2 regions of the Streptococcus sp. HMSC057G03 genome follow, and region 1 is predicted to be linked to the other one. Evidence: predicted binding sites of a transcription regulator. Region 1 holds the regulator's gene; the other holds the start of a gene.
What was found. The regulator NrdR, encoded in region 1, represses ribonucleotide reductase genes. The targets are predictions, from matches to a motif close to ACACNATATATNGTGT.
Positions count from the first base shown of each region.

Region 2: nrdH (glutaredoxin-like protein NrdH) is a predicted target of NrdR. The motif match lies at 10,223-10,238, and genes of this name have one in related genera.

Region 1 covers NZ_KV794422.1:13,766-29,756, forward strand. Annotated here, with positions in the region: gene HMPREF2686_RS03745 (helix-turn-helix domain-containing protein) at 1-33, opposite strand, end outside; gene HMPREF2686_RS03750 (YceD family protein) at 237-776, shown strand; gene HMPREF2686_RS03755 (flotillin family protein) at 901-2,379, shown strand; gene gndA (NADP-dependent phosphogluconate dehydrogenase) at 2,549-3,973, shown strand; gene HMPREF2686_RS03765 (response regulator transcription factor) at 3,983-4,681, shown strand; gene HMPREF2686_RS03770 (PTS transporter subunit IIBC) at 4,919-7,111, shown strand; gene HMPREF2686_RS03775 (endonuclease/exonuclease/phosphatase family protein) at 7,197-8,009, shown strand; gene nrdR (transcriptional regulator NrdR) at 8,176-8,649, shown strand; gene HMPREF2686_RS03785 (replication initiation and membrane attachment family protein) at 8,650-9,828, shown strand; gene dnaI (primosomal protein DnaI) at 9,829-10,728, shown strand; gene HMPREF2686_RS03795 (nitroreductase family protein) at 10,725-11,438, shown strand; gene der (ribosome biogenesis GTPase Der) at 11,496-12,806, shown strand; gene HMPREF2686_RS03805 (pilus expression-regulating Snf2 family helicase) at 13,338-15,991, shown strand, end outside.
Region 2 covers NZ_KV794434.1:193,775-209,765, forward strand. Annotated here, with positions in the region: gene pepF (oligoendopeptidase F) at 1-1,048, shown strand, start outside; gene HMPREF2686_RS09345 (O-methyltransferase) at 1,050-1,769, shown strand; gene prsA (peptidylprolyl isomerase PrsA) at 1,842-2,786, shown strand; gene HMPREF2686_RS09355 (LURP-one-related/scramblase family protein) at 3,040-3,525, shown strand; gene alaS (alanine--tRNA ligase) at 3,550-6,168, shown strand; gene nrdF (class 1b ribonucleoside-diphosphate reductase subunit beta) at 6,541-7,500, opposite strand; gene nrdE (class 1b ribonucleoside-diphosphate reductase subunit alpha) at 7,614-9,773, opposite strand; gene nrdH (glutaredoxin-like protein NrdH) at 9,888-10,106, opposite strand; gene HMPREF2686_RS09380 (phosphocarrier protein HPr) at 10,583-10,846, shown strand; gene ptsP (phosphoenolpyruvate--protein phosphotransferase) at 10,851-12,584, shown strand; gene glgB (1,4-alpha-glucan branching protein GlgB) at 12,912-14,819, shown strand; gene HMPREF2686_RS09395 (glucose-1-phosphate adenylyltransferase) at 14,870-15,991, shown strand, end outside.

The sequences.
Region 1 (15,991 bases):
TATTTGCCGAAAAACTGCTCCGATTTCTTTCATGAATTCTCCTCTATCTAACATTGCTCAATGCCCTAGCCAGTGACCCTCTTTTGTCCAAGAGATGGTGGGACCTTGTGTACAACACCAATTGGCCTAGTTACTGTATCTTTTTCATGATTATAACAAATTTTTGAGGAGACTTCTTGGTTGAGGGGCAGCTTCATGATATACTAGTAGTATCTAGAAGATTTGAGGACAAAAGAATGAACCTATTTACACAAGAAATCCGTAAAAATCCTGAAGGACTAGCTTTTGATCAAGAGTTGGATTTGCTCAAGGAATTGCAAAAGCGTAATCCAGAAATTCTTGATTTAAAGAATGTGACAGCGACAGGACGAGTAGCCTATGATACAGGCCTCTATATCTTGGATTACCAGTTGAGCTACACCATCGTTTTGGCATCTAGCCGAAGCATGGAGCCTGTCGAGCTTCAAGAGAGCTATCCTGTAACAGAGGTGTTTGCGGAGGATGTACAGTCTGACGCAGATATCGAGGCCCTAGAGGAAGACTTGATCCTTCCAATCGAAGGTGGGAAGATTGACCTGAGTGAGAGTGTAGCGGATAATATCCTGCTCAATATTCCCCTCAAGGTTCTTACTCCAGAAGAAGAGGCTGGACAAGGTTTTATCGAAGGCAATGATTGGAAAATCCTATCCGAAGAAGAATACCAAGCCGCTCAAGCGATTAAGAAAGAAGAAAACAGTCCTTTCGCCGGTCTAAATGGCTTGTTTGACGAAGAATAAGCTAGAGATTGCATTTGATAAATTTAGACATAAATACAGGTCTTTTCTTTGAGGAAAGGCCTTCTTTTGATATACTAGGATTAATAAATAACAGAGGGGAGACCTCTAAAAAAGGAGAAAAAGTATGGATACTTTATTTATTCCAGGTTGGTTGATTACTGTTGTAATCGTAGCCATTCTTGTATTGATCTTGTTGGTCAAAGGGTATGTCAATGCTAAACCCAACGAAGTCGTGGTCATTACCGGTCTTCGGAAACAACGTCACTTGCGTGGGAAAGCTGGCTTTATGATTCCCTTTGTCGAACAACGCTCTTATCTTGATATTGAGCAATTCTCGACAGATGTTCGGACGTCAGAAGCAGTCCCAACATTGGACTTCATTAACGTCCGTGCCGATGCAGCTGTTAAATTAAAAATTGGTACAACCGATGAAATGATTGCCCGGGCTGCAGAAAACTTCTTGAACTGGAATACGACAGATATTTCCAACTCTGTCCAAGATGTTTTGGAAGGAAATCTGCGGGAAGTGATCGGTCAGATGGAGCTCCGTAAGATGGTCAATGACCGTCAAGAGTTTGCCTCAAAAGTGCAAGACAACGTAGCGCCAGACTTGGCTAAAATGGGTCTAGAAGTCATCGCCTTTACGGTTCAATCCTTCTCTGATGAAGGGGGAGTCATCGATAACCTCGGGATTGAAAATGTTGAAACCATTAAGAAAGATGCCTTGATTGCCAAAGCCAAAGCAGAACGCGAACGCAAGGAAGTCGAAGCAGAACAAGATAAATTGGCTAACGACAAACGCGTCGCTGCCGATCTTGAAATCGCGCAAAAACAAAACGAATTAAAACTCAAACAAGCAGCCCTCAAGCAAGAAGCAGATATTGCCCAAGCAAAAGCAGATGCCGCTAAAGGGATTGAGGCAGAAGTGCAACGTCGTGAACAAGAGCGCGTGGCAGCCGAAGCCAATATCATGAAACAGGAAAAAGAAGCGGAAGTCAAAGAGCGCGAAGTTAAGGTTCGTGAGCAAGAATTGGATGCCAACATCCGCAAACAAGCTGAAGCTGAAAAATATGCGCGTCAACAAGCTGCAGAAGCAGAATTGATTGAACGCCAACGCAAGGCGGAAGCAGAACTCTTCGAAACACAAAAAGAAGCCGAAGCTCGAAAAGCTCAAGCCGAAGCTGAGAAATTTGCCCAATTGCAAGAGGCCGAAGCTATTGAAGCCAAAGGTCGTGCCGAGGCTGAAGCCATTCGCTTGAAACTGGAAGCCGAAGCCAAAGGTTTGGACCAAAAGGCCGAAGCGATGAAGAAAATGCAAGAAGCAGCCATTACTGAAATGGTCGTTGACAAGTTGCCTGAAATTGCGCGTGCTGTCGCAGAACCATTAACCAAGGTTGATAAGATCACCATGTACGGGGAAGGCAATGCTTCTAAGATGGTGGGAGATATTATGCAAAGTATCGACCAAGTCTCTCAAGGAGCTGGATTTGATATTCGTCAATTACTAGCAGGAGCCCTTGGAGTTAATATGACGGTCAACAAACTCAAAGAAGGAGAACAACCGGTCATTGAAGCAGAGGAGTTAGCTTCTAAAGAAGATTAATACCATTCTTAAGAAAGTGTCTGAGAACTGTTTCTCGGGCACTTTTGTTTTTAAGATCAAATAACTTGCATGATCTTCTCCCTCTTAGAGAAGGTGGGAAGCTATTTTCTGCTTTCTTTTGAGGAGGAAAAATGGTAGAATAAAGGCAAACTATAAAGAGGAGTGTCACATGACTAAAGCAAACTTTGGTGTTGTTGGTATGGCCGTAATGGGTCGTAACCTTGCCCTTAATATCGAATCTCGTGGCTACACAGTTGCCATTTTTAACCGTAGTAAAGAAAAAACAGAAGATGTGATTGCTTGCCATCCTGATAAAAACTTTGTGCCAAGCTATGATATCGAAAGCTTCGTAAACTCTATCGAAAAACCACGTCGTATCATGCTCATGGTTCAAGCAGGACCTGGTACAGACGCAACCATCCAAGCCCTTCTTCCACACTTGGATAAAGGTGATATCTTGATCGATGGAGGAAATACTTTCTATAAAGATACCATCCGTCGTAATGAAGAATTGGCGAACTCAGGAATCAACTTTATTGGTACTGGTGTATCTGGTGGGGAAAAAGGTGCCCTTGAAGGTCCTTCTATCATGCCTGGTGGACAAAAAGAAGCATATGACTTGGTAGCTGACGTTCTTGAAGAAATCTCTGCAAAAGCGCCTGAAGATGGAAAACCATGTGTGACTTACATCGGTCCTGATGGAGCTGGTCACTACGTGAAAATGGTCCACAACGGGATCGAGTACGGGGATATGCAATTGATCGCAGAAAGCTATGACCTCATGCAACACTTGCTTGGCCTTTCTGCAGAAGACATGGCTGAAATCTTCACTGAATGGAACAAGGGTGAGTTGGACAGCTACTTGATTGAAATCACAGCTGATATCTTGAAACGCAAAGACGATGAAGGTCAAGATGGACCAATCGTAGACTACATCTTGGACGCTGCAGGAAACAAAGGAACTGGTAAATGGACTAGCCAATCAGCGCTTGACCTTGGTGTACCATTGTCACTCATCACTGAGTCAGTATTTGCTCGTTACATCTCTGCCTACAAAGAAGAACGTGTACACGCTAGCAAGGTTCTTCCAAAACCAGCTGCATTCAAATTTGAAGGAGACAAGGCTGAGTTGATCGAAAAAATTCGTCAAGCCCTTTACTTCTCAAAAATCATCTCTTACGCACAAGGTTTTGCGCAATTGCGTGTTGCTTCTAAAGAAAACAACTGGAACTTACCATTTGCGGACATCGCATCTATCTGGCGCGATGGATGTATCATCCGTTCTCGTTTCTTGCAAAAGATCACAGATGCTTACAACCGCGATGCAGATCTTGCTAACCTTCTATTGGATGAGTACTTCTTGGATGTCACTGCTAAGTACCAACAATCAGTTCGTGACATTGTAGCTCTTGCTGTTCAAGCAGGTGTACCTGTACCAACCTTCTCAGCAGCCATCACTTACTTCGATAGCTATCGTTCAGCGGATCTTCCAGCGAACTTGATCCAAGCACAACGTGACTACTTTGGTGCTCATACATACCAACGTAAAGACAAAGAAGGTACCTTCCACTATTCTTGGTACGACGAAAAATAATCTTGCTCTATGGTCAAACGAGTTCTACTAGTAGAAAATGAGAAGCAAATCGCTCGCTTCATTGATTTGGAACTTCAAAAAGAGGGGTATCAAGTTGATGTGGACGAGGATGGAAAAGCGGGTCTGGCCTTGATTGCTGCGACCAAATATGATCTGATCTTGTTTAATTACGATCTGTCAGATATGTCTGGTGAAACATTCGCAGAGGAAATCAGTCAGATTCGCCCAGCTTCTGTTTTGATTGTTTTGGATAGCCGCGAAAAAATTGCTGAGCACAAAGAGAGTATTCAGCGCTTTGCCGTTTCCTATATGGTCAAACCCTTTATTATCAGCGATTTGGTAGATAAGATCACAGCCATTTTTAGAGGACGTGATTATATTGACCAACATTGTAGCCAGATGAAAATCCCAACGTCATACCGCAATTTGCGCATTGATGTGGAACACCATACCGTCTATCGTGGGAAAGACATGATTAGTTTGACCCGCAGAGAATACGACCTCTTGGCGACCCTGATGGGAAGCAAAGGAGTGGTGACACGAGATCAGTTATTGGAGAGTGTCTGGAAGTACGAGAGTACAGGTGAGACTAATATTGTTGACGTCTATATCCGGTATCTTCGTGGGAAAATTGATCTACCAGGTCAAAAAAGCTATATTAAGACCGTTCGTGGGATTGGCTACGCCATGCAAGACGCATTAGAATAAAACATTCGAACCCTTAGAGGGTTCGAATATTTTTACACTTCAAGGGAAACGTTTGCGTCGAAAAAGAATGAGTTTTAAAAAGAATTTGGCTTAAAAAAGATAAAAAATGATAAAATTTGGAGAAAAAAATGAATGTAAGGCTTTACAAATTTTTAAAATATGGTATACTAGAATCAAATTTAAGCGCAAACGTTTTCTTAAAAACAAAAGCCTTAAACAATATAAGGAGGTTGAATGATGAATAAAGGATCATTCAAAAGTTTATTTAGCTTTGAATTCTGGCAAAAGTTCGGTAAGGCCTTGATGGTCGTTATCGCTGTCATGCCAGCAGCTGGGTTGATGATTTCAATCGGGAAATCTATCCCTATGATCAACCCGAATTTGTCTCCACTTGTTATTACAGGTGGGATTATCGAACAAATCGGTTGGGGGGTTATCGGAAACCTTCACATCCTCTTTGCCCTTGCTATCGGTGGTAGCTGGGCCAAAGAACGTGCAGGGGGCGCCTTTGCGGCTGGTCTCTCTTTCATCTTGATTAACCGTATTACCGGTGCAGTTTTCGGAGTGACATCTGCAATGTTAGCTGATAAGGCTGCTACGGTTCACACAATCTTCGGTGGATCAATTAAAGTTGCGGACTACTTTATCAGTGTTCTTGAAGCTCCAGCTCTTAATATGGGGGTATTTGTAGGGATTATCTCAGGTTTCGTTGGAGCAACTGCCTTCAATAAATACTACAACTACCGTAAACTCCCAGAAGCCCTTTCTTTCTTCAACGGGAAACGCTTTGTACCATTCGTTGTTATCGTACGTTCAGCACTTACAGCCTTGGTTTTGTCAGCCTTGTGGCCAGTAGTTCAATCAGGAATTAATGGATTTGGTGTTTGGATCGCCAACTCACAATCAACAGCTCCAGTATTGGCACCATTCTTGTTTGGTACCTTGGAACGTCTTCTCTTGCCGTTTGGTCTTCACCACATGTTGACCATTCCAATCAACTATACTCAATTGGGTGGTAGCTACCAAGTTCTTACAGGTGCTGCCAAAGGAACAACTGTATTTGGACAAGATCCACTTTGGTTGGCTTGGGTAACAGACCTTGTCAACTTGAAGAAAGCAGATCCTAGTCAGTATCAACACTTGCTTAAAGCATACGTACCAGCTCGTTTCAAAGTTGGTCAAATGATCGGATCTTTTGGTATCTTGATGGGAATCGTGGTGGCTATCTACCGCAATGTGGACCCAGATAAAAAAGAAAAATACAAAGGAATGCTTGTTGCGACTGCTCTTGCAACCTTCTTGACAGGTGTTACAGAACCAATTGAATACATGTTCATGTTCATTGCAACACCATTGTACTTGATCTACGCCTTTGTTCAAGGTGCTGCCTTTGCAATGGCTGACTTGGTTCACCTTCGTGTTCACTCATTCGGTTCAATCGAGTTCTTGACACGTACACCAATGGCCATCAACGCTGGTTTGGCACTAGATATCTTTAACTTTGTATGGGTAACAGTCCTCTTTGGATTTATCATGTACTTCATTGCTAACTTCATGATTAAGAAATTCAATTATGCAACTCCAGGACGTAACGGTAACTATGAACAAAATGATGATGCCCCTGCAGGAGATGGTGCAGCAGCAGGTGCTGCTACAAGCTCAGCAAGCTCACAAGTCATTAACATTATCAACCTTCTTGGTGGACGTGCCAATATCGTAGACGTTGACGCATGTATGACTCGTCTTCGTGTAACCGTTAAGGACGCTGAAAAAGTCGGAACAGAAGAACAATGGAAAGCTGAAGGCGCTATGGGTCTTGTCATGAAAGGACAAGGTGTCCAAGCGATCTACGGACCTAAAGCTGACGTATTGAAGTCTGATATCCAAGACGTTCTTGATTCAGGTGAAGTCATTCCTGAAACACTTCCTAGCCAAATGACAGCAGTTCAAAAGGCTGAAGCAACCTTTAAAGGGGTAACTGATGAAGTGCATTCCGTTGCAGATGGTGAAGTGATCAACATCGAAGATGTGAAAGATCCTGTATTCTCACAAAAAATGATGGGTGACGGATTTGCAGTTGAGCCTGAAAATGGCCACATCGTTTCACCAGTTGCTGGTAAAGTTACTAGTGTCTTCCCAACCAAACATGCCCTTGGTTTGGTAACAGATAATGGTTTGGAAGTCTTGGTTCACATCGGTCTAGATACTGTTAGTCTTGAAGGAAAACCATTTGAGGTTAAAGTTTCTGAAGGTCAAACAGTGGCTGCTGGAGACCTCTTGGTAGAAGCAGACCTTGATGCAATCCGTGCAGCTGGTCGTGAAACTTCAACAATTGTTGTCTTCACAAATGCAGATGCGATTAAATCCGTTAAGGTCGAACATACTGGTAAATTGGCAGCAAATGCACCAGTTGCAACAGTAGAATTATAAAAGACATCGGCAAAGAAAATGAGGTTGGGACAGTGCACCCGGCCTCTTGCCGTTTCTTGATTTGGAGAGAAGGAGAAATCAGGGGATGAAATTTTTAACATTAAATTCCCATAGTTGGATGGAAGAGAATGCTCAGCAAAAATTTGAAACCCTCAAGGAACAAATTTTAGAAGCGCAATATGATGTGATCTGTTTCCAAGAGGTCAATCAAGAAATGGCCTCAGAAGTAGTCAAAACGGATGAGTATTATCAAGCTTTGCCATCAGCTGTAGCCATTCACAAGGACCACTTTGTTCGCGTATTGGTAGAAGAGTTAGCTGCTCATGGACTCCACTATTATTGGACTTGGGCCTACAACCATATTGGCTATGATCACCTCAATGAGGGTGTGGCCGTTCTTTCGCGTCAACCCTTGAAGGCAGATGAGATTTTGGTATCCAATATGGATGATCCAACGGACTACCATACTCGTCGAGTAGCCGTTGCCCATACAAGTGTAGATGGCAAAGAGATTGCTGTTGCCAGCGTCCATCTTTCTTGGTGGGACAAAGGTTTCCAATTTGAGTGGCCACGCATTGAGAACTACTTCAGCCAAGTAGGCAAACCTTTTATTCTAGCTGGTGATTTCAATAATCCTGCTGGTCAAGAAGGGTATGAGACGATTCTATCCAGTTCCCTTAAGCTTCAAGACAGCTTTATAGAAGCCAAAGAAACAAAGGGGACTTATACTGTAGGTCCTGGAATCGATGGCTGGACGGACAATCAAGTTCCATTGCGAATCGATTACGTCTTTGCAAGTCCAGAATGGAACATCCAGCGTCTACATGTCATTTTTGATGGTCAAAACAAAGCCCATGTCAGTGATCACTATGGCTTAGAAGCTGAATTATCACTTTAATATAAATGGAGAGTCGAAAGGAAAACGATTTTATTCGAATCGTCCTTCGACTCTTTTTTTATGGATCAATGAGGAGCAAGCATAGGGGATTCTCCTGTTCTTCTGCTTTCTTTACGATTCAATTTATGGTAAAATGAAGTGTTAAAACAGTTTAAGGAGGTAGCAAATGCGTTGTCCAAAATGTGGTGGAAGTAAGTCTAGTGTGGTGGATAGTCGACAAGCTGAAGATGGGAACACCATCCGTCGTCGCAGGGAATGCGAAGAATGCCATTATCGCTTTACTACCTACGAACGAGTGGAAGAGCGAACCCTAGTGGTTGTCAAAAAGGATGGGACACGCGAGCAATTTTCTCGTGATAAAATCTTTAATGGTATTATCCGCTCAGCTCAAAAACGGCCTGTTTCTAGTGACGAAATCGAAGAAATTGTAAACCGGATCGAGCAAAAGGTTCGCAGCCAAAGTGATAATGAAATCAACAGTGAATATATTGGTTCGTTGGTCATGGATGAGTTAGCAGATCTAGATGAGATCACCTATGTCCGTTTTGCTAGTGTTTACCGGAGTTTCAAGGATGTCGGTGAGTTAGAGACCCTCTTGAAACAAATTACGAAGGGAACCAAGAAGAAAAAGGAAAAATAGATGAAGCCCAATACGCCTTTCGCATTTTTAAAAAATAATCTTCTTCCACCGGCAGGGGCTGCATTGGAGCAGTATTACCTGCCTATTTTGGAGACGGAAACGGTAGCAGTTTATCGTTATCTGCTGGCCTCTTATGATCAGGGTGAAAAACAATATTTACTTGCTCAAATCCTCAATCACTTGAATATAGGATTTCCACAGTTGCTACTCGCCTTTGATCGCTTAATTGCCATGGGGTTGATTGATCTCTATGAGGAAGAAGTTGGGATCACCATCCAGTTACATGCTCCTCTTGAATCAGAACAATTTTTTTCGAATGCCGTCTATAAACGCTTGCTTGAGAAAAAGATTGGGGAAAAGGCTGTGGAGGATTTGCTCCCAGCACGCTCTTTAGGGACTAGACGGCAAGTTTCCTTCTCGCAAGTCTTTGGACTAGATGCTGGGGAGACGACCGTTCTTCCAAGTAAGAAACAGCAGTTTGATATGGAGATGTTTAAGCGAATGATGGGGCGTGATGGACTTCGTTTTGCGGATGAAGGAGAAGCAACCTTAGCCCTCTTTGCCATCGCAGAAGAACAACAATGGACCTGGTATGAAACCTATCTCCTAGCAAAAGAAACGGCTGTAGACCGGATTGTCTCTCCAAAGAGAATGAAGCAAAAGTTGGCTCAGGCGAGCCAAGAGCAACCACGCATGTCCTATAGCCGTCAGGAAGAAACCATTCTGAGGGAAGCTAAGGCAAAATCCAGCCTACAATTTCTAGCAGAGATTAAGAAGGCGCGCAATGCGACCATTACGCAGAGCGAACGCAAGACTTTATCCAAGTTAGCTGATCTAGGCTTATTAGATGAGGTGATCAATATCATCTTATTGTTGACCTTTAATAAGACCCAGTCTGCTAATCTCAATGAAAAGTATGCTTTGAAGGTAGGAAATGATTTTTCTTATCAAGGGGTCAACAGTGCAGAACTGGCGATTTTAAAAGTTCGAGAACGCCAGGAACAAGCTAAGGCTCAAGGAAGCAAGGGGACGAGTCCTACATCAGCCAAGAGCAAGCACAGCAATGTTCCCAAGTGGAGCCAACCAAACTATCAAAATCAAACCAGTCAAGCAGAAAAGGTGGATCTTGCTAAAGAAAAACAACGTCTGTTAGAAAAACTGAATCAAGGAGGTGAGTAGATGGAAAGTGTAGGTCAAACCATGTCTCACATGAACCGTGCGCGTCAATTTAACTATGAGGATTTGGTCGCACAGATCTTGGCAGACCAAGAAGTGGCTGCCTTTATCAAGGACCAGTCTTTGTCTGAACAAGAAATTCGACGGAGTATTTCAAAATTTAATCAATACATTAGTGAACGCAACCGTTTCTTATTGGGAGATCCAGATTATATTGCCAAAGGTTATAAGCCCATCCTTACCATGAATGAAGGCTATGCGGATGTCGCTTATGAGGAGACGCCAGAGTTAATTGAAGCCCAAAAACGAGCTGCGATCAACCAACGTCTCAACTTGATCAATCTTCCTTCAACCTTGAAAGAAGCGAGTCTAGCCAAGGTAGAACTTGATGATAAGGGGCGATTTGAGGCCTTTGAAGAATTGGCCAATTTTGTGGCCAACTATCCTGAATATCAAAAGGGGATCTACCTCTATGGTGATTTTGGAGTAGGAAAGAGTTACATGATGGCAGCTTTGGCTCATGATTTATCCGAAAAACGCCAGGCCTCTACTACCTTACTTCATTTTCCAAGTTTTGCTATCGATGTTAAAAATGCCATCAGTTCGGGCTTAGTCAAAGAAACCGTCGATAAGGTGAAAAAAGCCGAAATTTTAATTCTCGATGATATCGGTGCGGAACAGATGTCAGTCTGGGTGCGAGATGAAATCTTACAGGTGATTTTGCAGCACCGAATGCAGGAAAATCTCCCAACCTTCTTTACTTCTAACTTTAATTTTGAAGAGTTGGAACGTCATTTTGCAGCTTCGCGTAATGGAGATGAAACCTGGCAGGCCAAACGTGTCATGGAGCGCGTAAAATTTTTAGCCAAGGAAATCCATCTGGAAGGAGTCAATCGCCGATGAATGAAACCATCCGTTTAATGAAATCTCATTTTTCTGTTCGCCGTTTTAAGGAAGAAGCCATCAAAGAAGCTGACCTCAAGGAAATTTTATCAGCTGGGCAGATGGCATCAAGTTGGAAAATCTTTCAGTCTTATTCTGTGATTGTGGTCAAAAGCAAGGAAAAGAAAGAAGCTCTTTACGACTTGCTTCCTCAAGAAGCGATTCGCCAGTCAGATGTCTTTCTCCTCTTTGTTGGAGATTTAAACCGAGCTGAAAAAGCTGTCAAACTTCATGAGCAGGATTTCCATCCTGAAGGTGTGGACAACTTACTGATCACCTCAGTGGATGCGGCTCTAGCAGCTCAAAATACGCTATTAGCAGCTGAAAGTCTTGGCTATGGTGGAGTGATTATCGGCATGTTGCGCTACTGTTCAGAAGAAGTCGCAGAACTCTTCCGTCTGCCAGACTATACCTATCCTGTTTTTGGGATTGCTCTCGGAGTACCTAATCAGCAGCATGCAGTGAAACCACGTTTACCATTGGAACAGGTTGCTTTTGAAGAAGAATACCAAGAACAAGACCTATCAGTTGTGACCGCCTATGACAAGGTTCAGGCAGATTATGCTGGAGCGCGTGCAACCGACAGCTGGAGCGAGCGCCTTGCAGCTCAATTTGGTCAACCTGAACAAGAAGAGACCAAAAAACTACTAGAAAAACACAAACTATTATGAAATGAAGAGAGGCGTTCTTGAACCGAGGTCTCGCCTTTCATTAGAAAAGAGGAAATCATGGCCCTACCAACTATTGCGATTGTAGGCCGTCCCAATGTCGGAAAATCTACACTCTTTAACCGGATTGCCGGTGAGCGGATTTCCATCGTTGAGGATGTAGAAGGAGTCACTCGTGACCGCATTTATGCAACAGCTGAGTGGTTGAATCGAAAATTTAGTATCATCGATACGGGGGGAATTGATGACGTAGATGCCCCATTTATGGAGCAAATCAAGCATCAGGCAGAAATTGCCATGGACGAAGCAGATGTGATCGTCTTTGTTGTTTCTGGAAAAGAAGGGATCACGGATGCGGATGAATATGTCACACGTATCTTGTATAAGACCCATAAACCGGTTATTCTTGCAGTCAACAAGGTGGATAACCCAGAGATGCGCAATGATATCTATGACTTTTATGCCTTAGGACTGGGCGAGCCACTACCGGTATCCTCTGTCCACGGGATCGGAACTGGGGATGTTCTCGATGCCATCATCGAAAATCTTCCGAATGACACAGAAGAAGAAAATCCAGATATCATCAAATTTAGCTTGATTGGTCGTCCAAATGTTGGGAAATCAAGCTTGATCAATGCGATCCTTGGAGAAGACCGGGTCATCGCAAGCCCTGTTGCTGGAACCACACGGGATGCTATCGATACCCATTTTACCGATGCAGATGGCCAAGAATTTACCATGATCGATACAGCTGGTATGCGCAAATCTGGTAAAATCTATGAAAACACTGAGAAATATTCTGTCATGCGTGCCATGCGTGCCATCGACCGCTCAGATGTGGTTTTGATGGTTATCAATGCCGAAGAAGGGATTCGGGAGTATGACAAGCGGATCGCTGGCTTTGCTCATGAAGCTGGAAAAGGGATGATCATTGTTGTCAATAAATGGGATACTATTGAAAAAGACAACCATACCATGAAGCAGTGGGAAGATGACATTCGCGATCAATTCCAATACCTTTCTTATGCGCCGATTGTTTTTGTCTCTGCCTTAACCAAACAACGCTTGCACAAGTTGCCAGAGATGATCAAACAGATCAGTGAGAGTCAAAATACGCGGATTCCTTCAGCTGTCTTGAACGATGTGATTATGGATGCGATTGCCATTAATCCGACACCGACAGATAAAGGAAAACGCCTCAAGATCTTCTATGCGACACAAGTGGCAACTAAACCACCAACCTTTGTGGTCTTTGTTAACGAAGAAGAACTGATGCACTTCTCTTATCTTCGTTTCTTGGAAAACCAGATTCGAAAAGCTTTTGTCTTTGAAGGAACCCCGATCCATTTGATCGCGCGAAAACGGAAGTAGCCTGAGTGCCTCAGGAAACTAATACTAGTAGACTATTTGCTGGTCTTGCCATCCTTCACTTAACAGTTAGGTAGTCAAGGTGCCAAGAAGATCTTGTCAGTCCTTTGAAAAAGGAGATGAATGGATCATTCTAACTGTAAAAAAGAACTAAATAGGACTCTTTGTCGACCGCGAGAGACAAGAAGAGTCCTTTTTTATATGAACATCTGAAAGATTAACTAATTCAAAGAAAAAGCCTGATGTGCTTTAATGGATAGAAAAGGAAGGTAACCATGTCTAATATAGAATGCCTACTGTTTATTTCTTTGTTATGCTTATTGGCACTTGTGCGTATCATGAGGAAATTCTTAAAAAATACTTTGGTCTTTTTGGGGTAGGCCATCCTTTATGGGGCCTCCCTCATTCTAATCATTTGGGGATAATTGAATAGTAGATTGCCCGAAAACGCCTATTTTAATCAGTTTTATCGAATTAATTTTAACTATACTTTGAAATATGGTATAATAAAGGGATTAATCTAAGGTGGTAAAGATGGCAAAATTAATTCCTGGGAAGGTTCGTTCACAAGGGAGCCTTCTCTATGAAGATGGGAAAGTTTCCCTTCAGGAAGTAAAAGAAAAATACCTGTATTTTCGGGTGGAAGAAGAAAGCTTGCGGTACAGTTTGGATGACGATGCCGTTTTTTGTAGCTGTACTTTCTTTCAAAAGAAAAAATTCTGTACACATCTGGCAGCTGTAGAAGCTTATCTGAAGAATGATGACAGTGGGAAAGCAGCTCTTTCAAGTCTTGAAGAAGATGCCACTGCAACAGAGGAAACTCAGGAAAAGGTCTCTTTTGGAAGTTTGTTTTTAGACCAGGTCCTTCCAAAAATCGAAAAGAAAGAGACCCGCTATGTCTTATCAGCCGTTGGGCAGGAGGACGAATACTCTGGTCAATTCTTGTGGACACTGCGCATTCGTCGCTTACCAGATGAGCGCTCTTATGTGATCAGAGATGTGCTAGCTTTTTTGCAGACCCTTCAGAAAGAAGGACACTTTGCCATTGGCAAAAGTTATTATGAACCCATTTCTTACTTAGAATTTGATGGGGCTAGCCAGGATGTGATCAATTTCCTACAGGGCTTGGTCACAGATAGTGGATCGAAAGAGCAAGATTTCTTTCCAAATGCTGGGCGCCATCTCTATTTTCCACCGACTCTTTTTGAAGAAGCTGTGGAATTACTGATGAATTTGGACTCTTTTCTCCTGCAATATAGCTTGTATGACTTTTCAGAGGTCTATTTTCAGGATGTCCATGGAGAGGAAGATCTCTTTCATTTTCAGGTGGAAGACCATGGTGATTTTTACGAATTGATCATTACGGAGCCACAAGTGAAAGTTGTCGAGTCAGCTAATTACCTGTTTCGAAATGGTGTTTTCTATCACCTGACGCCCCAACAGCGAACCCTATGGAAGGCCATCCAAGATCTTCCAATGGATCAGGATCGCAAAAAACGCCTGCATTTTGATCCAACGGATCAGACCAAACTTTCCTATAGTTTAAAAGAGTTCAAAAAACTGGGGCAAATAACAGCTCCGACCAGCTTTTTAATCCACGATTTCACTCCAGAATTTCATTTTGATCTAGCACAGGACCAGACTGTTTTACTGGATGTAGTCTTTCAATACCAGGATCGTGTGGTGACCACGCGTGAGGAACTTCTCAATCTTCCTTATTCCAGTGATTTCGATAAGGAGCAAGAAGTCTTTTCAACTATGCTAGCAGCAGGTTTTACAGACGACTTTTCTTCCCAAAGAAGTCCTTTATCAAGTGAGCAAATCTATCCATTCTTTCACCAACAGATCCCAACTTTTGAAGCCTTAGGAGAGGTTACCCTCTCTGATAGCCTTTTAGATCTTTATCAAGTGGAGCGTCCAAAAATTGATGTTAAAACCAATGGCAGTCTACTGGAGATCGGTTTTGACTTTGAAAGTGTGGATCCAGCTGAAGTGGATCAGGTCCTCAAAGCTCTTGTGGGGCAAGAAGATTATTTTGTCAGCCATACAGGGAAGGTCCTTGTTTTTGATGAAGAAACCAAGAAGATCAGTCGAGCCTTAGCAGATCTGCGAGCGAAAATGAGCAAGGGTGGGAAACTACAAGCCCGCCGGATTGCTGCTTATCAGCTATCTGATTTGTTGGCAGATCAAGACAATGTTCATTTTTCAGAAGAATTTCGAAATTTAGCTCATGATTTGACTCATCCAGAAGACTTCAAACTCCCTCAGATGACAATCCAAGCGACCCTGAGGGATTACCAAGAGACAGGGGTCAAATGGTTCTCCATGCTAAATCATTATGGTTTTGGTGGTATTTTAGCGGATGATATGGGGCTTGGGAAAACCCTGCAGACCATTTCCTTTTTGACCAGTGTTGCAAAAAAAGAAACTAAAATCTTAATTCTAGCTCCGTCCAGTCTCATCTACAACTGGAAACAAGAATTTTCAAAATTTGCTCCTCAGATGGAAGTGGCAGTCGTCTACGGCCTCAAGCAACATCGCGATGAACTCATTGCAACCAATCCTCAGGTAGTCATTACGAGTTACGCCTCTTTCCGTCAGGATGTGGAGGAATACCAGAAAAATCAATATGAATACCTAATTCTAGATGAAGCTCAGGTCATGAAAAATGCCCAAACCAAGATTGCTCAACACTTACGTGGATTTGAGGTGCCGCATATATTTGCGCTATCTGGGACACCGATTGAGAACCATGTAGGAGAGCTTTGGTCCATTTTCCAAATTGTTCTTCCTGGTCTGTTTCCAGCTAAAAAAGAATTTCAAAAGTTGAGTCCTGAGACTATTGCGCGATTTGTCAAACCTTTTGTCCTGAGACGGAAAAAAAATGAAGTGCTCCAAGAATTACCGGACTTGATTGAAACAACCTATCACAATGAGCTGGACGAAAGCCAAAAAACGATCTATTTGGCTCAATTAAAACAAATTCAAGATCGAGTTCGAACCTCTAGTGAGGAAGAACTAAATCGGAGCAAGGTGGAAATTCTCTCGGGTCTCATGCGCCTTCGCCAAATCTGTGATACCCCCGCCCTCTTTATGGAAGACTATCAGGGAGATAGTGGGAAATTGGAGAGCCTTCGAGATCTTTTGGGTCAAATCAAGGATGGTGAACACCGGGTTTTGATCTTCTC
Region 2 (15,991 bases), on a different contig from region 1:
TCGTGAAGCGGCCCTTTCTGAAAACTTTGTACCAGAAAGTGTTTATGATAGCTTGGTAGCAGCGGTGAACAAACATTTGCCACTCTTGCAACGTTATGTGCAATTGCGCTCAAAAATTCTTGGAATCTCAGACTTGAAGATGTACGATATGTATACCCCATTATCTGATACAGACTACAAGTTTACTTATGAAGAATCATTGGCCAAAGCAGAAGAAGTCTTGGCTGTTTTGGGTGAGGACTACCTTTCTCGTGTAAAACGTGCCTTCAGCGAACGGTGGATTGATGTGCATGTTAACCAAGGGAAACGCTCAGGTGCTTATTCAGGTGGTTCTTATGATACCAATGCCTTCATGTTGTTGAACTGGCAAGATACATTGGATAATCTCTTCACCTTGGTGCATGAAACTGGTCACAGTATGCATTCTAGCTATACCCGTGAAACCCAGCCTTATGTCTATGGAGACTATTCCATCTTCCTTGCTGAAATCGCCTCTACAACCAATGAAAATATCCTGACCGAACGTCTGTTAGAAGAAGTAGAAGACGATGCAACTCGCTTTGCGATTTTGAATCACTTCTTGGATGGCTTCCGTGGAACCGTCTTCCGTCAAACGCAGTTTGCTGAATTTGAGCATGCCATCCATAAAGCTGACCAAGAAGGTACGGTATTGACTAGTGAGTTCTTGAACAACCTCTATGCAGAGCTCAATGAAAAATACTATGGTCTTTCAAAAGAAGACAACCCTGAGATCCAATATGAATGGGCTCGGATTCCTCACTTCTACTATAACTACTACGTCTTCCAATATTCAACAGGTTTTGCAGCAGCTTCAGCCTTAGCTGAAAAAATTGTTCATGGAACACAAGAAGATCGTGATAAATATATCGACTATTTGAAGGCTGGAAATTCTGACTATCCACTCAACGTCATCCGTAAAGCAGGTGTGGATATGGAAAAAGAAGACTACTTGGACGCAGCCTTTGCGGTCTTTGAACGTCGGTTGAATGAATTTGAAGCCCTAGTAGAAAAATTAGGACTCGCATAAGATGGTAGAGTCTTATAGTAAAAATGCCAACCACAATATGCGCCGGCCAGTGGTTAAAGACGAGATCGTTGACTTTATGCGAACGCGTCAAAAACCGGTAGCAGGTGCCTTGAAGGAGTTAGAAGCATTCGCCCGCAAGGAAAATATTCCGATTATTCCGCATGAAACGGTAGCTTACTTTAGACTACTCCTGCAAGCCCTACAACCAAAGAAAATCCTTGAAATTGGGACAGCAATTGGATTTTCAGCGCTCTTAATGGCTGAAAATGCTCCCGATGCACAAATTACCACTATTGATCGGAATGAAGAGATGATTGGCTTTGCTAAGGAAAATCTGGCTAAATACGATCAGAGAAAACAAATCACCTTGCTTGAAGGAGATGCAGTAGATGTCTTGCAGGATTTAACAGAGACCTATGACTTTGTCTTTATGGACTCTGCTAAGTCTAAGTACATCGTCTTTCTGCCACGAATTCTCGAACTCTTAGAGGTTGGGGGAATCGTGGTACTGGATGATATTTTCCAAGGAGGAGATGTTGCCAAAGATATCATGGAAGTGCGTCGTGGGCAACGAACCATTTACCGGGGGCTTCAGAACCTCTTTCATGCGACTCTCAATCATCCAGATTTGACCGCTAGTTTGGTGCCACTTGGAGATGGTATTTTGATGATTCGGAAAAATGCAGAGACGGTAACCTTGCCAGATCCTAGCTCTTTTTAGGTAAATTTAAGGTATTCTCTCTAATTTGTGGTAAAATAGAAGAAGTTTAAAAAGGAACGGAGAATAATTTTCATGAAGAAAAAACTTGTAGCGGGTGCTGTGACCTTGCTATCAGTCGTAACACTAGCAGCGTGTGCCAATGGTACAAACAAAGATATCGTGACCATGAAAGGGGACACGATCACAGTTTCTGATTTCTATAATGAAATCAAAACTAACCAAGGTGCTCAACAAGTTCTTTTCCAAATGACCATCAATAAAGTCTTTGAAAAAGAATATGGATCAAAAGTTTCTGATAAAGAAGTCGATAAAGAATTGGCTAAACAAAAGAAACAATTAGGTAACCAATTCGATGCATACTTGGCGCAACAAGGCTTGACGGAAGAAACAGCGAAGAAACAAATCCGTAGCAATATGTTGTTGGAATATGCAGTCAACCAAGCGGCTAAGAAAGATATCAAAGAGTCTGACTACAAGGCGGCTTTTGAATCTTACACACCAGAAGTAACAGCACAAATTATCAAGTTGGATTCAGAAGATAAAGCAAAAGAAGTGTTGGAAGCAGCTAAAGCAGAAGGTGCAGACTTTGCCCAAATCGCCAAAGACAATTCAACAGATACTGCTACAAAAGACAAAGGTGGCGAAGTCAAGTTCGATTCAGGAACAGCAGATATTCCATCTCAAGTCAAAGAAGCAGCCTTTAAGTTGGATGAAAACGGTATTTCAGATGTGATCACAGTTTCAGCAGGTCAAAACTATTCTGCTAGCTACTATATTGTCAAATTGAATAAGAAGACAGAAAAAGGCTCTGACTGGAAGAAATACGAAAAACGTTTGAAAGAGATCATTGTTGATGGTCGTAAGCAAGATACCAACTACATCCGTAGCATTATTGCAAAAGCGATGACCAATGCCAATATCAAGGTCAAAGATGATGCTTTCAAATCAACATTTAACCAATATTTGCAAAATATCGGTGTTCAAACAAGTGATAGCAGCTCATCATCTAAAAAATAGTTGACGGTTCCATTTGGAACTTGTATAATGAAATAGTTGAGAATAAATCATTGTTACTCGGAATCAGAGAAGTGGCGGGGGTGCGAGCCATGGAAGAGAGATGATTTTGCTACTCGGCTGAGACAATTGCATACAAAATGAAGAATGACAAGCTCATTGAATGAAGGTGGTACCGCGGTTTTTCGCCCTTCGTTTAGTGGCTTGTCTTTTGTTTATGGGCAGTTGTCTGGAGCTTTTTAAAGGAGATCAAAAGATGCGAACCTATCAAGTGAAACAAAAATTTCGATTGGGGGGCGAGCGGTTCGATATCAAAGATGAGCTGGGAAATGTTGAATACCAGGTTGAGGGATCTTTTCTTAAGATTCCAAAGACTTTTACCATCTATGATAAGAATGAACAAGAAGTGAGCCACATTACTAAAAAAACAATCAGCTTTCTTCCCAAGTTTGTGGTTGAGTTGAAGGATGGGGACCGCTTTTTTATCCATAAAAAGCTGACGCTCTTAAGGGATAAATACGATATCGAAGATTTGGGACTTCGGGTACAAGGAAATATCTGGGACCTGGAATTCAAATTGTTCGATGATCGGGATCAAATCGTCGCTGAGATTAGCAAGGAACTCTTTCATCTAACCTCTACCTACCAAGTATCGGTCTATGAGGATGAATACGCTGATTTAGTCATCTCACTTTGTGTCGCCATCGATTATGTCGAAATGTTAGAAGCTAGCGCAAATTAATCTTAAAAAAATTAGGAGACAAATATGAAACAATTATCTAGTGCACAAGTCCGTCAAATGTGGCTTGATTTCTGGGCAAGCAAAGGCCACTCTGTAGAACCATCTGTTAGCTTGGTTCCTGTAAATGACCCAACCCTTTTGTGGATCAATTCAGGGGTTGCCACTCTTAAGAAATACTTTGATGGAACCATCAAACCTGAAAATCCACGGATTACTAATGCTCAAAAAGCCATCCGTACCAACGATATCGAAAACGTAGGGAAGACTGCTCGTCACCATACCATGTTTGAAATGTTGGGGAACTTCTCTATCGGAGATTACTTCCGTGATGAAGCCATTACCTGGGCTTATGAACTTTTGACAAGTCCGGAATGGTTTGACTTCCCCAAAGACAAACTTTACATGACCTATTATCCTGACGACAAGGATTCATACAACCGTTGGATCGCTGTTGGTGTGGATCCAAGTCACTTGATTCCAATCGAAGACAACTTCTGGGAAATCGGTGCGGGGCCTTCTGGACCAGATACAGAAATCTTCTTTGACCGTGGAGAAGCCTTTGACCCTGAAAATATCGGTCTTCGTCTGCTTGCAGAAGATATCGAAAACGACCGTTACATCGAAATCTGGAACATTGTTTTGTCACAATTTAACGCTGACCCTGCTGTTCCTCGTAGTGAGTACAAGGAATTGCCACACAAGAACATTGATACGGGTGCAGGTTTGGAACGTTTGGTAGCCGTTATCCAAGGGGCGAAAACAAACTTTGAAACTGACCTCTTCATGCCAATCATCCGTGAAGTGGAAAAGATGTCTGGTAAAACCTATGATCCAGATGGCGATAACATGAGCTTCAAGGTGATTGCTGACCACATCCGTTCGCTTTCATTTGCGATTGGAGATGGGGCTCTTCCAGGTAATGAAGGACGCGGTTACGTTCTTCGTCGTCTCCTCCGTCGTGCTTCCATGCATGGTCAAAAATTGGGGATTGAAGGAACCTTCTTGTATAAATTGGTTCCAACCGTTGGGAAGATCATGGAAAGTTACTACCCAGAAGTACTTGAAAAACAAGACTTTATTGAAAAAATCATCAAGAGTGAAGAAGAGTCATTTGCTCGTACCTTGAACTCTGGTCAACACTTTGCCCAAACCATCGTTGAAGACTTGAAAGCCAAAGGTCAAACAGTGATTGCTGGACAAGATGTCTTTAAACTTTATGATACATACGGATTCCCAGTAGAATTGACAGAAGAAATCGCTGAAGAAGCTGGAATGACAGTCGATCGTGACGGTTTTGAAGCAGCTATGAAGGAACAACAAGAACGTGCGCGTGCATCTGCTGTCAAAGGTGGATCTATGGGGATGCAAAATGAAACCCTTCAAAACATTACAGTTGAAAGTAGATTTAACTATAATGCTAGTCAATTGCCTTCTAAGTTGGTGGCTATCGTAGCGGATAATGTAGAAGTAGAAGCTGTTTCAGAAGGAACTGCATCACTGATCTTTGCAGAAACTCCATTCTACGCTGAAATGGGTGGACAAGTTGCGGACCATGGTCAAATCTTGGATGCTGCAGGAAATGTTGTAGCGACTGTGACAGACGTTCAAAAAGCACCAAATGGACAACCACTCCATACGGTTGAAGTTCTTGCTCCTCTTGCTTTGAACCAAGAATACACCTTGGCGATCGATACCAATCGTCGTCATCGTGTCATGAAGAACCACACTGCAACTCACTTGCTCCATGCGGCTCTTCACAATATCCTTGGTAACCACGCAACCCAAGCAGGATCTCTCAATGAAGTAGAATTCCTTCGCTTTGACTTTACCCACTTCCAAGCTGTGACTCCAGAAGAATTGCGTGCTATTGAGCAACAAGTCAATGAAAAGATTTGGGAAGCGATCGCAGTCGAAACGATTGAAACAGATATCGATACTGCTAAAGAAATGGGAGCCATGGCCCTCTTTGGTGAAAAATACGGTAAAGAAGTCCGTGTTGTAACGATCGGTGATTACTCTGTTGAGCTCTGTGGTGGTACCCACGTAGGCAATACTTCTGAAATTGGTCTCTTCAAGATTGTCAAAGAAGAAGGGATCGGATCAGGAACTCGTCGTATCTTGGCAGTAACTGGTAAGGAAGCCTTTGAAGCTTATCGTGAACAAGAAGATGCTCTGAAAGCAGTCGCAGCAACCTTGAAAGCACCTCAACTTAAGGAAGTCCCTCACAAGGTGGAAGGTCTTCAAGAGCAACTCCGTCAATTGCAAAAAGAAAATGCAGAATTGAAGGAAAAAGCGGCAGCAGCTGCAGCAGGCGATGTCTTCAAGAATGTTCAAGAAGCAAACGGCCATCGTTACATTGCCAGCCAAGTTTCTGTTTCAGACGCAGGTGCTCTTCGTACCTTTGTAGATAACTGGAAACAAAAAGACTACTCTGATGTGCTTGTTCTTGTCGCAGCCATTGGTGACAAGGTAAACGTCCTTGTAGCCAGCAAGACAAAAGAGGTCCATGCAGGTAATGTGATCAAAGAATTAGCTCCAATCGTCGATGGACGTGGTGGTGGTAAACCAGACATGGCCATGGCAGGAGGAAGCAACCAAGCGAAAATCCAAGAATTGTTGGATGCCGTATCAGGTAAATTGTAATAATCGGAGAGGTTGGATGTTTGTCCAACCTCTTTTTTCAAAAAAAAGCAGATCCAATTAGAAAAAGATTGCAACAAAAAAACCTTTCCGTCTGGAAAGGTTTCAGATTGAAGATAAAGTCTTCTAAAAAACTTTCCTTAGGTGAGTACGGACGTCAGCGAACTTCAAAGAAGTTCCATGACTTAGTTTTGGACCTAAGGTTCCAAAACTCCCGAGTGCTAGAAACATGATTGTTTCTAGCACTTTTCTCACGGCGGAAAATTTTTAATCTTCAAAAAATAAAAGTCACTTTTTGAAAATCATCTATCTGTTTTATGTAAAACAATAGGTTGTCTATATTTAAAAACCTTTCCATCTGGAAAGGTTTTTGTCTTATAGGCCGTAGTTGTAATCGTCATCCTGCATGGCTTCTACTTCACCGAGAAGGTAACCATTTCCGACTTGAGAGAAGAAGTCGTGATTAGAAGTACCGGTTGAGATTCCGTTCATGACGATTGGGTTAACGTCATCTGCTGAGTCTGGGAAGAGCGGATCTTGTCCCAAGTTCATGAGGGCTTTATTAGCGTTGTAGCGAAGAAAGGTCTTGACTTCCTCAGTCCAGCCAACACCATCATAGAGGCTCTCTGTGTAGCCTTCTTCATTCTCATAGAGGGTGTAGAGAAGATCATACATCCACTCTTTGAGTTTTTCTTGTTCTTCTTCTGGTAATTCGTTAAAACCAAGTTGGAACTTGTAGCCGATATAGGTTCCGTGAACAGATTCGTCCCGAATGATCAACTTAATGATTTCAGCTACGTTGGCCAATTTGTTGTTTCCAAGATAGTAGAGAGGTGTGAAGAAACCAGAGTAGAAGAGGAAGGTCTCAAGGAAAACGCTGGCGACTTTCTTTTCAAGGGGAGTCCCATTGAGATAGATTTCGTTGATGATTTCTGCCTTCCTTTGAAGGAAAGGATTGGTGTTGGTCCATTCGAAAATCTCTTCGATTTCTGACTTGGTATTCAAAGTAGAAAAGATAGAAGAGTATGACTTAGCATGGACAGATTCCATAAATTGGATGTTGTTAAAGACAGCTTCTTCATGGGGAGTACGAATATCCGCACGAAGGGCTTGAACACCTGTTTCAGATTGCATGGTATCTAGAAGAGTTAATCCCCCAAAGACTTTACCAACTAGGTCTTTTTCTTTATTAGATAACTTTCTCCAGTCATCCAAGTCGTTTGACAAAGGGATACGTGTATCCAACCAGAATTGCTCTGTCAGTTTTTCCCAGGTCGATTTATCGATGACATCTTCGATCGCATTCCAGTTAATGGCTTTGTAGTATGTTTCCATTTGCATCACTTTCTTTTTCTATTCATTCAATCGTTACTATTCTACCATAAATTGATAGAATACCGCACAAAAAGTCGGCGAACCGACTTTTGATAGCTATCTAGGATAGCGGATTAGATGACACAGCTTTCACATTGGTTGGCGCCAACTTCTCCACCATCATCTGTAAAGGTACGGACGTAGTAGATAGACTTGATACCCTTGTTAAAGGCGTAGTTCCGAAGGATAGACAAGTCACGAGTGGTTTGTTTGTTTTCAGTTTTCCATTCGTAAAGACCCTTTGGAATATCGCTGCGCATAAAGAGAGTCAGTGAAAGACCTTGGTCTACATGCTCAGTTGCAGCAGCATAGACATCGATGACTTTTCGCATATCCATGTCGTAGGCAGAAGTGTAGTAAGGAATCGTTTCCGTTGACAATCCTGCTGCAGGGTAGTAGATCTTACCGATTTTCTTCTCTTGGCGTTCTTCAATCCGTTGTGTAATTGGGTGGATAGAAGCAGATACGTCATTGATGTAGCTGATAGATCCATTTGGTGCGACAGCTAGGCGGTTTTGGTGGTAAAGACCATCTGCTTGAACTTTAGCACGCAGTTCTGCCCAATCCTCAGCACTTGGGATAAAGATATCTTTAAAGAGTTCTTTGACGCGATCAGATTTTGGTACAAATTCTCCAGTCGTGTACTTATCAAAGTAAGTACCATTGGCATAATCAGATTTTTCGAAGTTGTGGAAGGTAACACCACGTTCGCACGCAATGTTGTTTGATTCTACGAGAGTCCAGTAGTTCATGAGCATGAAGTAGATGCTCGTAAACTCAATAGACTCCGGTGATCCGTATTCGATCAATTGTTGGGCAAGGTAGCTATGAAGTCCCATGGCTCCAAGACCAAAGGTATGCGCCAGTTTATTTCCGTGGTCAATAGTTGGAACGGCTACGATATGAGAGCTATCTGTAACGAAGGTCAAAGCACGAACCATGGCACGAATCGAACGACCAAAATCAGGTGAAGTCATCATGTTAACTACGTTGGTTGAACCAAGGTTACAGGAGACGTCTGTTCCCATTTGAACAAATTCTTGGGCATCGTTGATCAAGCTTGGTTCTTGAACTTGAAGGATCTCTGAACACAAGTTACTCATGATGATTTTTCCATCAACAGGGTTTGCCCGGTTAGCAGTATCAATGTTGACTACATATGGATAGCCAGATTCTTGTTGCAATTTAGAAATTTCAGTTTCCAAATCACGTGCCTTAATTTTAGTCTTGCGGATATTTGGATTAGCAACCAACTCATCGTATTTTTCAGTGATGTCGATGTAGTTAAATGGTACTCCGTATTCACGTTCCACAGAGTATGGGCTGAAGAGGTACATTTCTTCATTCTTACGCGCCAACTCGTAGAACTTGTCTGGCACGACGACCCCAAGTGAGAGAGTCTTCACCCGAACTTTTTCATCAGCATTTTCTTTCTTAGTTGAAAGGAAGGCGATGATGTCTGGGTGGAAGACGTTGAGGTAAACCACCCCAGCCCCTTGGCGTTGTCCCAATTGGTTAGAGTAAGAGAAGCTATCTTCGAAGAGTTTCATAACTGGAACCACTCCAGAAGCGGCTCCTTCATACCCTTTGATTGGTGCTCCAGCTTCACGAAGGTTGCTGAGAGAAATCCCAACCCCACCACCGATACGAGACAGTTGAAGGGCAGAGTTGATGGAACGTCCGATCGCATTCATATCATCGGTTACTTGGATCAAGAAACATGATACCAATTCCCCACGGCGGGCACGTCCAGCGTTTAAGAAAGAAGGAGTAGCTGGTTGGTAGCGTTGGTGGATAATTTCGTTTGCGATGTCTCGCGCGATAGCTTCATTTCCATCAGCAAAATAGAGAGCATTGAAAAAGACACGGTCTTCCATGCTTTCAAGATAGTATTCTCCATCATTTGTTTTCAAAGCGTATTGGTTATAGAATTTGTAGGCCGCCATGAAGGACTTGAATTGGAAGTTTTGATCTTTGATAAATTGGGCCAATTCCTCTAAAAATTCAGGACGGTATTTCTCGATAAAAGCTCTCTCAATGTAATTGTGCTCGAGAAGGTACTGAATCTTGTCTGTAATCGAGTCAAAGGTTTTAGTATTTGGTACAACATTTTCTTTAAAGAACGCATCCAAAGCTTCTTTATCTTTATGAAGCATGATTTGGCCGTTTACTGGACGGTTGATTTCATTGTTAAGACGAAAATACGTCACATCTTCAAGAGATTTTAATCCCATAATAATCCTTTTCTAGTTCAAAAAAATGAAGAGGAGAAGTCCTCTCTTTCCAAGTAAAAAGTCTAGTGTTAGGTTGCTAACGCTAGACCCTATTTAAGCAAAATACTGTGTTTATTAAGAAAGTTTCTTCAACTTAGCTGGTTGAAAACCAGAAAATACTTCATCCGGTGTTTGAATAACTGGAGCAGCATTGAAGCCAAGGTTCTTAACATGCTCTACAAATTCTGGCTGTTCATCTAAGTTAATTTCGCGGTATTCCACATGATTGCTATCGAGGAATCGCTTGGTCATTTTGCATTGAACACAATTATTTTTTGAATAAATGGTTACCATTTCTTTTTCGTTCTCCTATCGAAATATAAATCTGTAAACAGTATAAACAAAATCCAGCAACTTGTCAACAAAATAAAACTAAATATTGTGCAAAGATATGAAATGGGGTTTTTAAAACACAATATATTGTGGTGAACGGAAATTGAGAAATTCCAAGAAATGGGATAGGAATAGGCTTTAAAGCATCTTTAATTAGTTATAATTTTTTTGTGAATCAATATCCTGTGGTACACTTGCTTCTTTTTATTTGAAAGCGGAGGAAAATGTTACTTATAATATAGTAGAAAATTGAAAAGATTTGTTCTCCATTCTTCAGGTACTTCTTAGAATGTATCTAAATTGGGATTTTTCGCAGTCTTTTTCTGTAAGTCAGTGATAAAAATCTTGAAAAAAATTTCAAAAGATGATATAATACCAAATTGTAAGGGTTATCAAAAGGTAACTCAAAAACTATTTTTTAAAAGGAGAGTCCAATTATGGCTTCTAAAGATTTCCACATCGTGGCAGAAACAGGTATCCACGCACGTCCAGCAACTTTGTTGGTTCAAACTGCTAGCAAATTTGCATCAGACATCACTCTTGAATACAAAGGTAAATCAGTTAACTTGAAATCAATCATGGGTGTTATGAGCCTTGGTGTTGGTCAAGGTGCTGACGTTGTAATTTCTGCTGAAGGTGCTGACGCTGATGATGCAATCGCAGCTATTTCAGAAACAATGACTAAAGAAGGATTGGCTTAAAAATATGACAAAAATGCTAAAAGGAATTGCAGCATCTGACGGTGTTGCCGTTGCTAAGGCATATTTGCTCATTCAACCAGACTTATCATTTGAGACTGTTTCAGTCGAAGATACAAGTGCAGAAGAAGCTCGTTTGGATGCAGCTCTTGAAGCTTCACAAAACGAGCTTTCTCTTATTCGGGAGAATGCAGTAGCAAGCCTTGGTGAAGAAGCAGCGCAAGTTTTTGATGCGCATATGATGGTTCTCGCTGACCCTGAAATGATTGGTCAGATCAAAGAAACGATTCGTACGAAAAAAATCAATGCAGAGGCTGGCTTGAAAGAAGTCACTGACATGTTCATTGCAATCTTTGAAGGAATGGAAGACAATCCTTACATGCAAGAACGTGCAGCAGACATTCGCGACGTTACCAAACGTGTCCTTGCCAACTTGCTTGGTAAGAAATTGCCAAACCCTGCTTCTATCAATGAAGAAGCAATCGTGGTAGCGCATGACTTGACACCATCTGATACAGCTCAGTTGAACAAAAAGTACGTAAAAGCCTTTGTTACTAACATCGGTGGACGTACCAGTCACTCAGCTATCATGGCGCGTACACTTGAAATCGCAGCTGTTTTGGGTACAAATAACATTACAGAACTTGTCAAAGATGGTGATGTTTTGGCTGTTTCAGGGATCACTGGTGAAGTGGTGATCAACCCTACTGAAGAACAAATCGCAGCCTTCAAAGCAGCTGGTGAAGCTTATGCCAAACAAAAAGCTGAATGGGCTCTCCTTAAAGATGCTCAAACAGTGACTGCTGATGGAAAACACTTCGAGTTGGCTGCCAACATCGGTACCCCTAAAGACGTTGAAGGTGTAAACGATAATGGTGCAGAGGCAGTTGGTCTCTATCGTACAGAATTCTTGTACATGGATTCTCAAGACTTCCCAACAGAAGATGACCAATACGAAGCCTACAAAGCTGTTCTTGAAGGTATGAACGGTAAACCTGTTGTCGTTCGTACAATGGATATTGGTGGGGATAAAGAACTTCCTTACTTCGATCTTCCTAAAGAAATGAACCCATTCTTGGGTTACCGTGCTTTGCGTATTTCTATCTCTGAAACTGGTAATCAAATGTTCCGTACACAATTGCGTGCCTTGCTTCGGGCATCTGTCCACGGTAAATTGCGGATCATGTTCCCAATGGTTGCTTTGTTGACTGAGTTCCGTACAGCTAAAGGTATTCTTGAAGAAGAAAAAGCGAAATTGCTTGCTGAAGGTGTTGCTGTGGCAGATGATATCCAAGTAGGTATCATGATTGAAATCCCAGCTGCTGCGATGCTTGCGGACCAATTTGCTAAAGAAGTTGATTTCTTCTCAATCGGTACAAACGACTTGATCCAATACACAATGGCTGCTGACCGTATGAACGAACAAGTTTCATACCTTTACCAGCCATATAACCCATCTATCCTTCGTTTGATCAACAACGTGATCAAAGCGGCTCACGCTGAAGGCAAATGGGCTGGTATGTGTGGTGAAATGGCCGGTGACCAAACTGCCGTTCCACTTCTTGTCGGAATGGGCTTGGATGAGTTCTCTATGTCAGCGACATCTGTCCTTCGTACACGTAGCTTGATGAAGAAACTCGACACAGCTAAAATGCAAGAATACGCTAACCGTGCTCTTACTGAATGTTCAACAATGGAAGAAGTTCTTGAACTTTCAAAAGAATACGTGAACGTAGACTAAGAATTCAACAAGACTAAGACAAATCTGTCTTAGTCTTTTTTTACATTGTTCATAAAAATGTTCATTTTATTCGTAATAAACTAGTTAGTAATAAAAATAGTGATTTAAATGTTCGGTTTTTGTTTGATTTTCCTCGTATATATAGTATAATCGTAAGTAAGATAAGGAGGATGACCAAGGAAGGATAGAAAAGGTTCGGGAAAGAAAATGGAAAAACTTTTCCTGATAATTTTACATGATTTTACAGGAATCAACTTGAAAATTAAGTGATTTTATAGTAAAATAAAAACAAATAGAAAACGCTTTCAAAAGCAAAGAGGTGAGTATATGGATAGAAGCACAGACTTATGGACATTTGGAAGAGGGGATAATTTCCATCTTCAAGAGTACTTAGGAGCTCACAAGGAAACAAGGGGGGAACAAGAAGGCTTTACCTTCCGTGTTTGGGCTCCCAATGCTCAGGCGGTGGATCTGATTGGTGATTTCACTGATTGGGAAGACCGTAAAATTCCAATGGTTCGTAATGAAGGAGGCGTCTGGGAAGTCTTCTGTTCCGATGCAAAAGAGGGAGATATATACAAGTATTTGGTGACTCGACAAAATGGTCATCAGGTGCAAAAAATCGATCCTCTAGCGTTATGGATGGAAAAGAGACCCAATACAGGATCTATTATTAAGACCATTCCAGAGAAAAACTGGAAAGATGGTCTCTGGAGAGCACGCCGCAAAAAACTTGGTTTTAAGGAACGACCTGTTAATATTTATGAGGTTCACGCAGGATCGTGGAAACGTAATGAGGATCACAGTTCCTATACCTTCAAACAACTAAAGGAAGAATTGATTCCATATTTGGTGGAGATGAACTACACCCACGTGGAATTTATGCCAGTGATGGCTCATCCATTGGGCTTGAGTTGGGGCTATCAGCTCATGGGATATTTTGCACTCGAGCAGACTTATGGTAGCCCAGAAGAGTTTCAAGACTTCGTGGAAGAATGCCACCTCAACAATATCGGAGTGATCGTAGATTGGGTACCCGGACATTTCATTATCAATGATGATGCCTTGGCTTATTATGATGGAACACCAACCTTTGAATACCAGGATGAACATCGTGCGCATAACTACGGATGGGGAGCCTTGAACTTCGATTTAGGGAAGAATCAAGTCCAGTCATTCTTGATTTCTAGTTTGAAGTTTTGGATTGATACCTATCATTTAGATGGGATTCGGGTCGATGCTGTGAGCAATATGCTCTATCTTGACTACGATAGTGGTCCATGGACACCAAATATTGATGGTGGAAACCTCAACTACGAAGGCGTTCATTTCCTTAGACGTTTGAATGCGATTATCAAGAACGAACACCCAGATGTCATGATGATTGCAGAAGAAAGTTCTGCTGGTCAAAAGATCACGGGTCCTGAAGAAGAAGGTGGTCTAGGCTTTGACTATAAATGGAATATGGGGTGGATGAATGATATCCTTCGATTCTACGAAGAAGATCCCATCTACCGGAAATTTGACTTTAACCTGGTAACCTTTAGTTTCATGTATGCATTTTCTGAAAACTTCTTACTACCATTTTCACATGATGAAGTGGTGCATGGTAAGAAGAGTTTGATGCATAAGATGTGGGGAGATCGTTACAATCAATTTGCTGGACTCCGTAACCTCTTGACCTATCAGATTTGCCATCCAGGTAAGAAATTACTCTTTATGGGTTCAGAATTTGGTCAATTTTTGGAATGGAAGTCAGAAGAGCAACTGGAATGGGGCAATCTAGAGGATGAAATGAATGCGAAGATGCGTCGTTTCACTTCTCAGCTCAATCATTTCTACAAAGAACACAAGGAATTGTGGGAGATTGATGATAGCTTTGATGGCTTAGAGATTATTGATGCAGATAACCGGGATCAGGGCGTCTTGTCTATGATCCGGAAAAATCGTAAAGGCGATCTTTTGGTGTGCGTCTTTAATATGGCACCAGTAGAACGCAAGGACTTTACGATTGGTGTGCCTATATCAGCGGTCTATGAAGAAATTTGGAATACAGAATTAGAAGAATGGGGAGGTGTCTGGAAAGAGCACAATCCGACAGTTCAGTCTCAAGATGGACTGTGGAAGGATTATGAACAAACTTTGACCTTTACTTTGCCGGCTTTAGGAGCTAGCATTTGGAAGGTGAAACGGAAGGTTCGCAAAACGAAATCTAAAACATCAGATAAAAAATGATGATCGGTTGACTCTAAGGGAGTCCAAGCTTTAAAAAGAGGAAGTAGTCAATGAAGAATGAAATGCTCGCTTTAATTCTTGCCGGAGGGCAAGGAACACGTCTTGGAAAATTAACCAAAAACATCGCGAAACCTGCGGTTCAATTTGGTGGGCGCTATCGGATTATCGATTTTGCTCTCTCAAACTGTGCCAACTCAGGAATTCACAATGTTGGTGTGATTACACAGTATCAACCACTTGCCCTTAACAGCCATATTGGGAATGGTTCCAGCTGGGGCTTGGATGGAATCAATACGGGTGTGTCTATTCTCCAACCTTATTCAGCTAGTGAAGGAAATCGGTGGTTCGAAGGAACTAGTCATGCGATTCTCCAAAACATCGACTATATCGACAGCATCAATCCGGAATATGTCTTGATTCTATCTGGGGATCATATCTACAAGATGGATTACGATGACATGCTTCAAGCACACAAGGATAATAACGCAAGCTTGACTGTTGCAGTCCTAGATGTACCTTTGAAGGAAGCAAGCCGTTTTGGAATCATGAATACAGATGCCAATAATCGGATTGTCGAATTTGAAGAAAAACCAGCTGAACCAAAATCAACTAAGGCTTCAATGGGGATTTACATCTTTGACTGGGCTCGTCTGCGCAATATGTTGGTTGCTGCTGAAAAGAGTGATATCGATATGTCAGACTTCGGTAAAAATGTCATTCCAACTTATCTAGAATCAGGCGAAAGTGTTTATGCTTATGAATTCAACGGCTATTGGAAAGACGTTGGTACAATTGAGTCTCTTTGGGAAGCCAATATGGAATATATCGATCCAAATAATGCCTTGGATAGTCGCGATCGTCACTGGAAAATCTATTCACGCAACCTCATTTCTCCACCGAACTTCTTTGGGGAACATGGCCACATCGAAGATTCTCTTGTCGTCGATGGTTGTTCGGTAGACGGTACAGTCAAACACTCCATCTTATCAACAGAAGCTCAAGTTCGTGAAGGAGCAGTTGTTGAAGATGCTGTCGTGATGAGCAATGCCGTTATCGGTAAAGGAGCTGTCGTGAAACGCGCGATTATCGGAGAAGGTGCAGTCATTGCAGACGGTGTCGTGATTGATGGAACAGAGGAAGTACAAGTTGTCGGTTACAATGAAAAAGTGGGG